Regions from separate parts of the Pantoea cypripedii genome, predicted to be linked through region 1. Evidence: predicted binding sites of a transcription regulator. Region 1 holds the regulator's gene; each other region holds the start of a gene.
The links. Region 1 encodes PurR, which represses purine synthesis genes. Its sites were predicted from a motif close to CANGCAAACGTTTGCNTG; they were not measured.
Positions count from the first base shown of each region.

Region 2: purM (phosphoribosylformylglycinamidine cyclo-ligase) is a predicted target of PurR. The motif match lies at 2,055-2,072, and genes of this name have one in related genera.
Region 3: serA (phosphoglycerate dehydrogenase) is a predicted target of PurR. The motif match lies at 1,372-1,389, and genes of this name have one in related genera.

Region 1 covers NZ_MLJI01000001.1:1,884,458-1,887,588, reverse strand. The annotation lists gene HA50_RS08805 (C40 family peptidase) at 1-208, shown strand, start outside; gene cydH (cytochrome bd-I oxidase subunit CydH) at 264-353, opposite strand; gene purR (HTH-type transcriptional repressor PurR) at 639-1,664, shown strand; gene punR (DNA-binding transcriptional activator PunR) at 1,661-2,572, opposite strand; gene punC (purine nucleoside transporter PunC) at 2,682-3,131, shown strand, end outside.
Region 2 covers NZ_MLJI01000001.1:3,129,727-3,132,857, reverse strand. The annotation lists gene pstB (phosphate ABC transporter ATP-binding protein PstB) at 1-201, shown strand, start outside; gene purN (phosphoribosylglycinamide formyltransferase) at 317-955, opposite strand; gene purM (phosphoribosylformylglycinamidine cyclo-ligase) at 952-1,992, opposite strand; gene upp (uracil phosphoribosyltransferase) at 2,234-2,860, shown strand; gene uraA (uracil permease) at 2,932-3,131, shown strand, end outside.
Region 3 covers NZ_MLJI01000001.1:3,479,115-3,482,245, forward strand. The annotation lists gene HA50_RS16050 (5-formyltetrahydrofolate cyclo-ligase) at 1-1, shown strand, start outside; gene serA (phosphoglycerate dehydrogenase) at 54-1,292, opposite strand; gene rpiA (ribose-5-phosphate isomerase RpiA) at 1,572-2,231, opposite strand; gene HA50_RS16065 (LysR family transcriptional regulator ArgP) at 2,391-3,131, shown strand, end outside.

The DNA of each region.
Region 1 (3,131 bases):
CGATATGCTGGAGAAGGGAGATTTGGTGTTCTTCCGCATTAACCATCGCGGTACCGCTGACCATGTGGGTGTTTACCTGGGCAACGGCAAATTTATTCAGTCACCGCGTACCGGTAAAGATATTCAGATTAGCGCATTAGGTGAAGATTACTGGCAGAAGCATTATGTCGGTGCACGCCGCATGATGACGCCGAAAACCATTCGCTAAACATCACCGCGCAATAAAAAGCCGGACACTGAAATTTCAGGTCCGGCTTTTTTTATTAATGAAGGATCGCGGTGAAGCTGAACACGATGATCATTAACAACGCGCCAACGGTAGTACCCAGCGCCAGTTTCAGGTCTGTACTCATCACAACTCCTTAGTCACATTAATTGAAGGGTTAATGTAATTTTCGCACAGCGCCCGGCAAAAATCTCGTGTTATCCGCGCCAGCTTGCTAGAATCGCCGCCTTTCGTTGCGCAACAGATTTTGCGCACGCTGTGTTTGTGGCCTGTTAAAGTGATTTTAACTGCGAGTTAACGCCTTTTTCTTCGCCATTTGCCCCGAAAATTGGGGCGCAAAACCATTAGCAGACGCAAACGTTTAACAATATACTTATCAGTAAGTTGCGATAAGCCCGGGAGTACCATTTTCATGGCAACAATTAAAGATGTGGCGAAACGCGCCGGTGTCTCCACCACCACGGTTTCGCATGTCATCAACAAAACGCGTTTTGTCGCGGAAGAAACGCGTAACGCCGTATGGGAAGCGATCAAAGAGCTGCACTACTCGCCCAGCGCCGTGGCGCGTAGCCTGAAAGTCAACCACACCAAAACGCTGGGATTGCTCGCCACCTCCAGCGAAGCCCCCTATTTCGCGGAAATCATTGAAGCGGTGGAAAACCACTGTTTCGACCGTGGCTATACGCTGATTCTCGGCAATGCGCATAACGATCTGCAAAAGCAGCGTGCTTATCTCTCGATGATGGCGCAAAAGCGCGTCGACGGTTTATTGGTGATGTGTTCCGAATATCCCGACGACCTGCTCACCATGCTGGAAGAGAACCGCAATATCCCGATGGTGGTGATGGACTGGGGCGAGTCTCGCGGTGATTTCACCGATACCGTGCAGGATAACGCCTTCCAGGGTGGCTATCTCGCCGGACGTTACCTGATCGAACGTGGACATCGCGACATTGGTGCCATCCCTGGCCAGATGGAGCGCAACACTGGCGGTGGTCGTCATGCTGGTTTTATGCAGGCGTTGCATGAAGCCGGTATTACCGTGCGCCCGGAGTGGATTGTGCAGGGCGACTTCGAACCGGAATCCGGTTATCAGGCGATGCAGCAGATCCTCAACCAGAAACAACGTCCGACGGCGGTGTTTTGTGGTGGCGATATCATGGCGATGGGCGCGATTTGTGCCGCCGATGAAATGGGGCTGCGCGTGCCACAGGATATCTCGGTGATTGGCTATGACAACGTGCGCAACGCCCGGTATTTCACCCCGGCTCTGACAACCGTTCATCAGCCAAAAGCACAGCTGGGAGAAAAAGCGCTGGAAATGCTGCTCGATCGCATCACCAGTAAGCGCGAAGAGCCGCAGACCATCGAAGTGCAGCCCACATTGATTGAACGCCGCTCCGTCGCCGACGGCCCGTTCCGCGACTATCGTCGCTAAGCCACCGTTTCGCTCAACCACTCATGGTTGAGCGTCTCTGCATCGCCCAGATAGTCCAGCAACCAGCTTAATGCCGGTGAGGCGCGTTGTTCCGACCAGCTGACGCAGCAGGGACTCTCCGGGAAAGGTGCAGGCAACGTCAGTTCGGTTAACACGCCGCTATCCAGCAGTGGCCGGGCTAAATGGCCCGGCACCATCCCTACGCACAACCCTGCCCGCAGACAATCCATCCCGGTTTCCCACTCCGGTACCACCAGACGCCGCTGGTTATCCAGCGTCCAGGTCATACGCCGCGGCAGCGCCCGCGATGTATCCTCCAGCACCAGTGAAGGCCACGCCCGTAAGGTTTCTTCATCCAGCTGGGCACTTTTTGTCAGGGGATGCTCGGGACTGACCACGCAACGCCAGTTCAGCGCGCCCATATCCTGGAAGGCAAAACGCCCACCGACCGGAATGGCCTGGGTGGCCCCAATCGCCACATCGACCCGACCATCAGCCAGCGCATCCCAGACCCCGTTGAACACTTCATAGCTGATAATCAGCTCCATATCCGGGAAATGGCGGTAGAAATCCTTTACCAGTTGCCGGGTACGCTGCGGTTTAACGATACAGTCAACCGCGATGCTCAACTGCCCACGCCAGCCGTTAGCCAGTTGCTGGCACTGGCGTCGGGTTGCCAGCATTTTTTTGATAACACTCCGCCCTTCACGCACGAAATGCTCACCCGCGGCCGTCAGCACCACTTCCCGGTGCTGCCTTTCAAACAAAGGCACGGCCAGCCAGGTTTCCAGCTGACGTACCGTATAGCTGATGGCAGAAGGCACGCGATGCAACTCCTGCGCCGCAGCGCTAAAACTGCCGCTGCGCGCCACCGCATCCACCACTTCAAGCGCGTATTCAGACCACATCATTTTGCCTGCAAAATTTTTGATAGCACCTCGCAAATATTAGCGTTTCACAAAGCCTGCCGCACCCTTTTACACTCCCCGGCGTTCAATTTGTCTAATGAGAATCACCATGTTGTCATCAAAAGGATTTTTGCCTTACCTTGCTTTGCTAAGCATGCTGGGCTTTCTTGCTACGGATATGTACCTGCCGGCCTTCGGTGCCATGCAGCAGGATTTTGCTACTGCCCCTGGTACCATCAGTGCCAGCCTGAGCCTGTTCCTCGGTGGCTTCGCCTGTGCGCAAGTCTTCTGGGGTCCGTTGTCTGACCGCTTTGGTCGCAAACCCATTCTGCTGGCCGGATTAGTGATCTTCGCGCTGGGCTGTCTCGGCATGCTGTGGGTAACCGATGTACGACTGATGCTGGCGCTGCGTTTTGTCCAGGCGCTTGGGGTGTGCGCGGCGGCGGTCAGTTGGCAGGCGCTGGTGGTTGATCGCTATCCGCAGGCGCAGGCGAACAAAGTTTTCGCCACCATTATGCCGCTGGTGGCATTGTCACCGGCGCTGGCCCCGTTGCTGGGA
Region 2 (3,131 bases), 1.2 Mb from region 1:
ATTGAAGAATTAATGACTACGCTGAAGCAGCATTTCACGCTGGTGCTGGTGACGCACAATATGCAGCAGGCGGCGCGCGTGTCGGATTACACCGCGTTTATGCACAACGGCCAACTGGTGGAGTTTGATGAAACCGACCGCATCTTCACCGCACCGAAAACGCGGCGCACCGAAGATTACATTACGGGACGGTTTGGGTAAGGCAAAACCTAAAACCTAAAACCTAAAACCTTGCGCGATAAATCGCGCCGCTACGGTATGTGCAATCCTTTGTAGCGGCGCGATTTATCGCGCGAAGTGGGTCTCAGGAATGGAATCAATCGTGGGCATAACCCTGCGGTGGCAACGGTTGGCCATCCAGCCAGGCGGCACCTTCACGCATCTGCAAACGTCCATCGACAAACCAGCTAATCACCAGCGGATAAATCGCATGTTCCTGATGCTGTACGCGGGCGGTGATTTCATCTTCCGTATCGTCCGCAAACACCGGTACGCGTGCCTGCAAAATAACCGGCCCGCCATCCAGCTCGTCAGTGACGAAATGCACTGAGGTGCCGTGTTCCTCGTCGCCATTCTCCAGCGCCTGACGATGGGTGTGCAGGCCAGGATACTTGGGCAGCAGGGAGGGATGGATGTTGACCAGACGATCGTGATAATGCGCCACAAACGCCTGGCTGAGAATGCGCATATAACCGGCCAGCACCACCAGATCCGGGGCGTAAGCATCAATCTCCTGCATCAGCTGGCGATCGAAGGCGTCACGGTCGGCAAACTCACTGGCGGCCAGCGTATGGGTCGCGACACCCGCTTCCTGCGCGCGCGTTAAACCCATTGCCGAGGCTTTATTACTGAAAACGGCAGCCACGCTGCCGTTAATCCGCCCGCTTGCGCAGGCGTCGAGGATGGACTGAAGATTGCTCCCGTTACCGGAAATCAGTACAACCAGTTTCTTCATGGGTTGATAACCACACGCTCTTCGGCATCAGAAGCTTTGATCACACCGATTTTCCACGCCTGCTCGCCTGCGTCGGTCATCAGCTGAATCGCTTTGTCGGCTTCTGCCGCGCTCAGCGCAATCACCATACCCACGCCGCAGTTAAAGGTGCGGTACATTTCATGACGGCTGACGTTACCGGCCTGTTGCAGCCAGCTGAACACCGCCGGCCACTGCCAGCTGCTCTCTTCCAGCACCGCCTGGGTGTTGTCCGGCAATACGCGCGGAATGTTTTCCCAGAAGCCGCCACCGGTGAGGTGCGCAATCGCGTGCACATCAACCTGTTCGATCAGGCTGAGGATATTTTTCACGTAGATGCGGGTCGGAGCCAGCAGATGATCGGCCAGCGATTTACCTTCCAGCTGTTTGCTTTCCGGATCGGTCTGGCTCACCTGGAGGATTTTACGCACCAGCGAATAACCGTTGGAGTGCGGACCGCTGGAGCCCAGCGCAATCAGCACATCACCATCCTGCACTTTCGAGCCGTCGATGATTTCTGATTTTTCCACCACGCCAACGCAGAAACCTGCCACGTCGTAATCTTCGCCGTGGTACATGCCTGGCATTTCAGCGGTTTCACCGCCAACCAGCGCACAACCCGATTGCAGACAACCTTCGGCGATCCCGGTGATCACCGATGAAGCGGTATCCACATCCAGCTTGCCGGTCGCATAGTAGTCGAGGAAGAACAGCGGCTCAGCGCCTTGAACCACCAGGTCATTCACGCACATCGCCACCAGATCGATACCGATGCTGTCATGGCGTTTCAGATCCATCGCCAGACGCAGCTTGGTGCCGACGCCGTCGGTGCCGGAAACCAGCACTGGCTCGCGGTATTTCTGCGGCAGCGCACAAAGCGCGCCAAAGCCACCCAGTCCACCCATCACTTCCGGGCGGCGGGTCTTTTTCACTACGCCTTTGATACGGTCAACCAGAGCGTTACCAGCGTCAATATCTACACCGGCGTCTTTGTAGCTGAGAGAGGTCTTGTCGGTCACTGCGGAATCCCCACGCGAGTTGCGGTTGGTGGTTAAAATAAAGCGGCGTAATTCTACCAGCGCAGGCAAACGTTTGCGAGTCCCATCTCACGCTGCCTTTGCACAGTACCGCTTTTTCGCTAATCCTTAATCCCGGAGGGAGCAGGGCGTTGTATTGACCAATGACATATGGCGTCGCGGAAAAAAGGCGGTATAATCCGGCGATTTTTTTTTCGCTCAACACAATTCCGGGAGAACACTCATGAAGATCGTGGAAGTCAAACACCCGCTGGTCAAACATAAACTGGGCCTGATGCGTGAGCATGATGTCAGCACCAAGCGATTCCGCGAACTGGCCTCGGAAGTAGGCAGCCTGTTGACTTATGAAGCCACTGCCGACCTGGCAACCGAGCGCGTTACCATCGAAGGCTGGAATGGCCCGGTAGAAATCGAACAAATCAAAGGCAAAAAAATTACAGTGGTGCCGATTCTGCGTGCTGGCCTGGGCATGATGGAAGGGGTGCTGGAGCACGTACCGAGCGCACGTATCAGCGTAGTGGGTGTTTATCGTGATGAAGAAACCCTTGAGCCGGTACCTTACTTCCAGAAACTGGTTTCCAACATCGAAGAACGCATGGCGCTGGTGGTTGACCCGATGCTGGCAACCGGTGGATCAATGATCGCCACCATCGACCTGCTGAAAAAAGCCGGTTGTAACAGCATCAAGGTACTGGTGCTGGTGGCGGCACCGGAAGGGATTGCCGCACTGGAAAAAGCGCACCCGGATGTGGAGCTGTACACCGCGTCTATTGATAAAGGCCTGAACGAGAAGGGCTACATTATTCCTGGTCTCGGCGATGCCGGTGACAAGATTTTCGGAACCAAATAAATAAAGCAGCCGGCCAGAGAGTCGGCTTTTTTTTGGCAAAAAAGCACCACACAACTCAAGGGGATAACTGAATGACTCGTCGCGCCATCGGCGTTAACGAACGACCGCCGCTACTCAAAACCATTCCACTCAGCCTGCAACATCTGTTTGCCATGTTTGGTGCAACGGTGCTGGTGCCGATTCTGTTCCACATCAACCCGGCCACGGTGTTGCTGTTTAACGGTGTCGGTACGCTGCTGTACCTGTTTATCTGTAAAGGTAAAATTCCGGC
Region 3 (3,131 bases), 1.6 Mb from region 1:
ATTTGCGCGATAAATCGCGCCGCTACAAATACATGCCGCGGCGCGATGTTAAATCAGTACAGCAGACGTGCGCGGATGGTGCCCGGAATCGCCTTCATCAGTTGCAGCGCTTTGTCCGCTACATCCTGCTCTGCGTCGATATCGATAACCACATAACCCATCAGTGGAGACGTTTGCAGATACTGGGCGGCAATGTTGATGCCCTGCTCAGCAAAAATCTGGTTGATAGCGGTCAGCACGCCCGGACGGTTTTCGTGGATGTGCAGCAGACGACTGGCGCTGGCAGCATGCATCGGCAGTGAGACTTCCGGGAAATTCACCGCAGACAGCGTAGAACCGTTGTCCGAATACTTCGCCAGCTTGCCAGACACTTCCAGGCCGATGTTTTCCTGCGCTTCCTGAGTCGAACCACCGATATGCGGCGTCAGAATCACGTTATCAAATTCACACAGCGGTGAGTTGAACGGATCGCTGTTGGTCGCTGGTTCAGTCGGGAACACGTCAATTGCCGCGCCCGCCAGGTGTTTGTTCGACAAGGCTTCGCACAATGCCGGAATATCAATCACCGTACCACGTGCGGCGTTAATCAGCAGCGCACCCGGCTTCATCATTGCCAGCTCAGCAGCGCTAATCATATTCTGTGTGGACGGGGTTTCTGGCACATGCAGGCTGACCACATCGCTCATGTTGAGCAGGTCAGACAGATGGCGCACCTGGGTCGCATTGCCCAGCGGCAGCTTGCTCTCGATATCGTAGAAGAACACGTGCATGCCGAGGCTCTCAGCCAGCACGCCCAGCTGCATGCCGATGTGGCCATAGCCAATGATGCCCAGCTTTTTGCCACGCGCTTCGTAAGAACCCGACGCAATTTTATTCCAGATACCGCGATGTGCTTTGGCGTTCGCTTCCGGGATGCCACGCAGCATCAGCAGCATTTCGCCAATCACCAGCTCCGCCACCGAACGGGTGTTGGAGAACGGAGCGTTGAACACCGGCACGCCACGTTTCGCCGCCGCATTCAGGTTGACCTGATTGGTGCCGATACAGAAGCAGCCTACCGCGACCAGTTTCTCAGCCGCAGCAAAAATCTCTTCGGTCAGTTGGGTACGGGAACGGATACCAATGAAGTGCGCATCGCGGATGGAGGACTTCAGCGTCTCCGCATCCAGTGCACCTTTGTGGAATTCGATGTTGGTGTAACCTGCCGCACGCAGATTATCCAGCGCGCTCTGATGGACACCTTCCACCAGCAGGAACTTAATCTTGTCTTTTTCCAGTGATAACTCTGCCATTTCCCGACCCTATTCAGAATTCAACGAGGGCTGCCATAAGCCAGCCTTCTGTCAAAATATCAAAAAATTCGATTGCAGCAAGACAATCGATTGCCTCCGCCCCAGCACGCGTCAGTGCTGGGGCAGCACAATTCCGTACAAAATCGGGATATGCGCCCGGAGCGAAGAATGAACCTGCTGTTGATGACTGTTTTGTGACATAAGTCACCGAATTTCAGCATACGAAGAAAAGATGTTTTGCGTACGGAAATAAGCGGCGCGATGAGAGCGCCGGACAGATCATTTTTTGATGGTTTTTACGCCATCGGCAGTGCCGATCAGGGCGATATCCGCACCACGCGCCGCAAATAACCCGACGGTCACCACGCCAGGCAGCGCGTTGATGGCTTTTTCCAGCGCGATCGGGTCGAGAATGCGAAGATTATGCACGTCGAGAATAATGTTGCCGTTATCAGTCAGCACGTTCTGGCGGTATTCCGGCAAGCCGCCGAGCTTCACCAGTTCACGCGCCACATAAGAACGCGCCATAGGAATCACTTCGACCGGCAGCGGGAAGTGGCCCAGCACATCCACTTCTTTCGACGCATCCGCAATGCAGATAAATTTCTCGGCCACCGCCGAGACAATTTTCTCACGCGTCAGCGCGGCACCGCCGCCTTTGATCATTTGCATCTGTGGATTGATCTCATCAGCGCCATCAACGTAAACCGACAGCGAGTCCACTTCATTCAGATCAAATACGTGAATGCCAAGGGATTTCAGCTTCTGCGTGGAGGCCTCCGAGCTGGAAACCGCACCCTCGATTTGATGCTTAATCGAGCCTAAAGCATCAATAAAGTGGGCGGCGGTTGAACCGGTGCCAACGCCAACAATGGTGCCCGGCTGCACATATTGCAGTGCTGCCCAACCTACCGCTTTTTTCAGTTCATCCTGGGTCATGGTATGTTTAAAACCTGTGCGACAACGAGGTGCGCGTAGTATAAAACAAGGCGGCATAAAAAAGCGCGGTCGTTAAAAGCTTTGTAACTCAGTCCACAAAAACCATCTTTTGTGTTTTTGTGGCATAGTAACCTCCACCCTGAACGAGAGAGAACAATAATGAAACGCCCGGATTATCGAACGCTTCAGGCGCTGGATGCTGTGATTCGTGAGCGCGGCTTTGAGCGCGCCGCGCAGAAACTTTGCATTACGCAATCGGCGGTATCGCAGCGTATTAAACAGCTGGAGAATTTATTCGGCCAGCCGCTGCTGGTACGAACCGTGCCGCCGCGTCCGACTGAGCAGGGGCAGAAGCTGCTGGCGTTATTACATCAGGTGGAGCTGCTGGAAGAAGAATGGCTGGGTGATGAAAATGGTGGCACTACGCCGCTGCTGTTATCGCTGGCGGTGAACGCCGACAGTCTGGCAACCTGGTTGCTGCCCGCGCTGAAGGATGTGCTGGCGGATTCGCCAGTGCGCCTGAATATCCAGGTTGAGGATGAAACCCGCACCCAGGAGCGTTTACGTCGCGGCGAAGTGGTAGGCGCAGTGAGTATTCAGCCGCAGCCGTTGCCGAGCTGCCTGGTTGATCAGTTGGGCGCGCTTGATTATCTGTTCGTGGCCTCACCTGAATTTGCTGACCGCTACTTTCCCAATGGCGTGACCCGCTCCGCGTTGCTGAAAGCACCGGCTATCGCCTTTGACCATCTGGATGATATGCATCAGGCTTTTTTGCAGCAGAATTTCGATCTGTCGCCGGGCAGCGTGCCCTGCCATATCGTTAACTCATCCGAAGCCTTCGTGCAGCTGGCACGCCAGGGTTCGACCTGCTGTATGATCCCGCATCTGCAAATTGAGCGC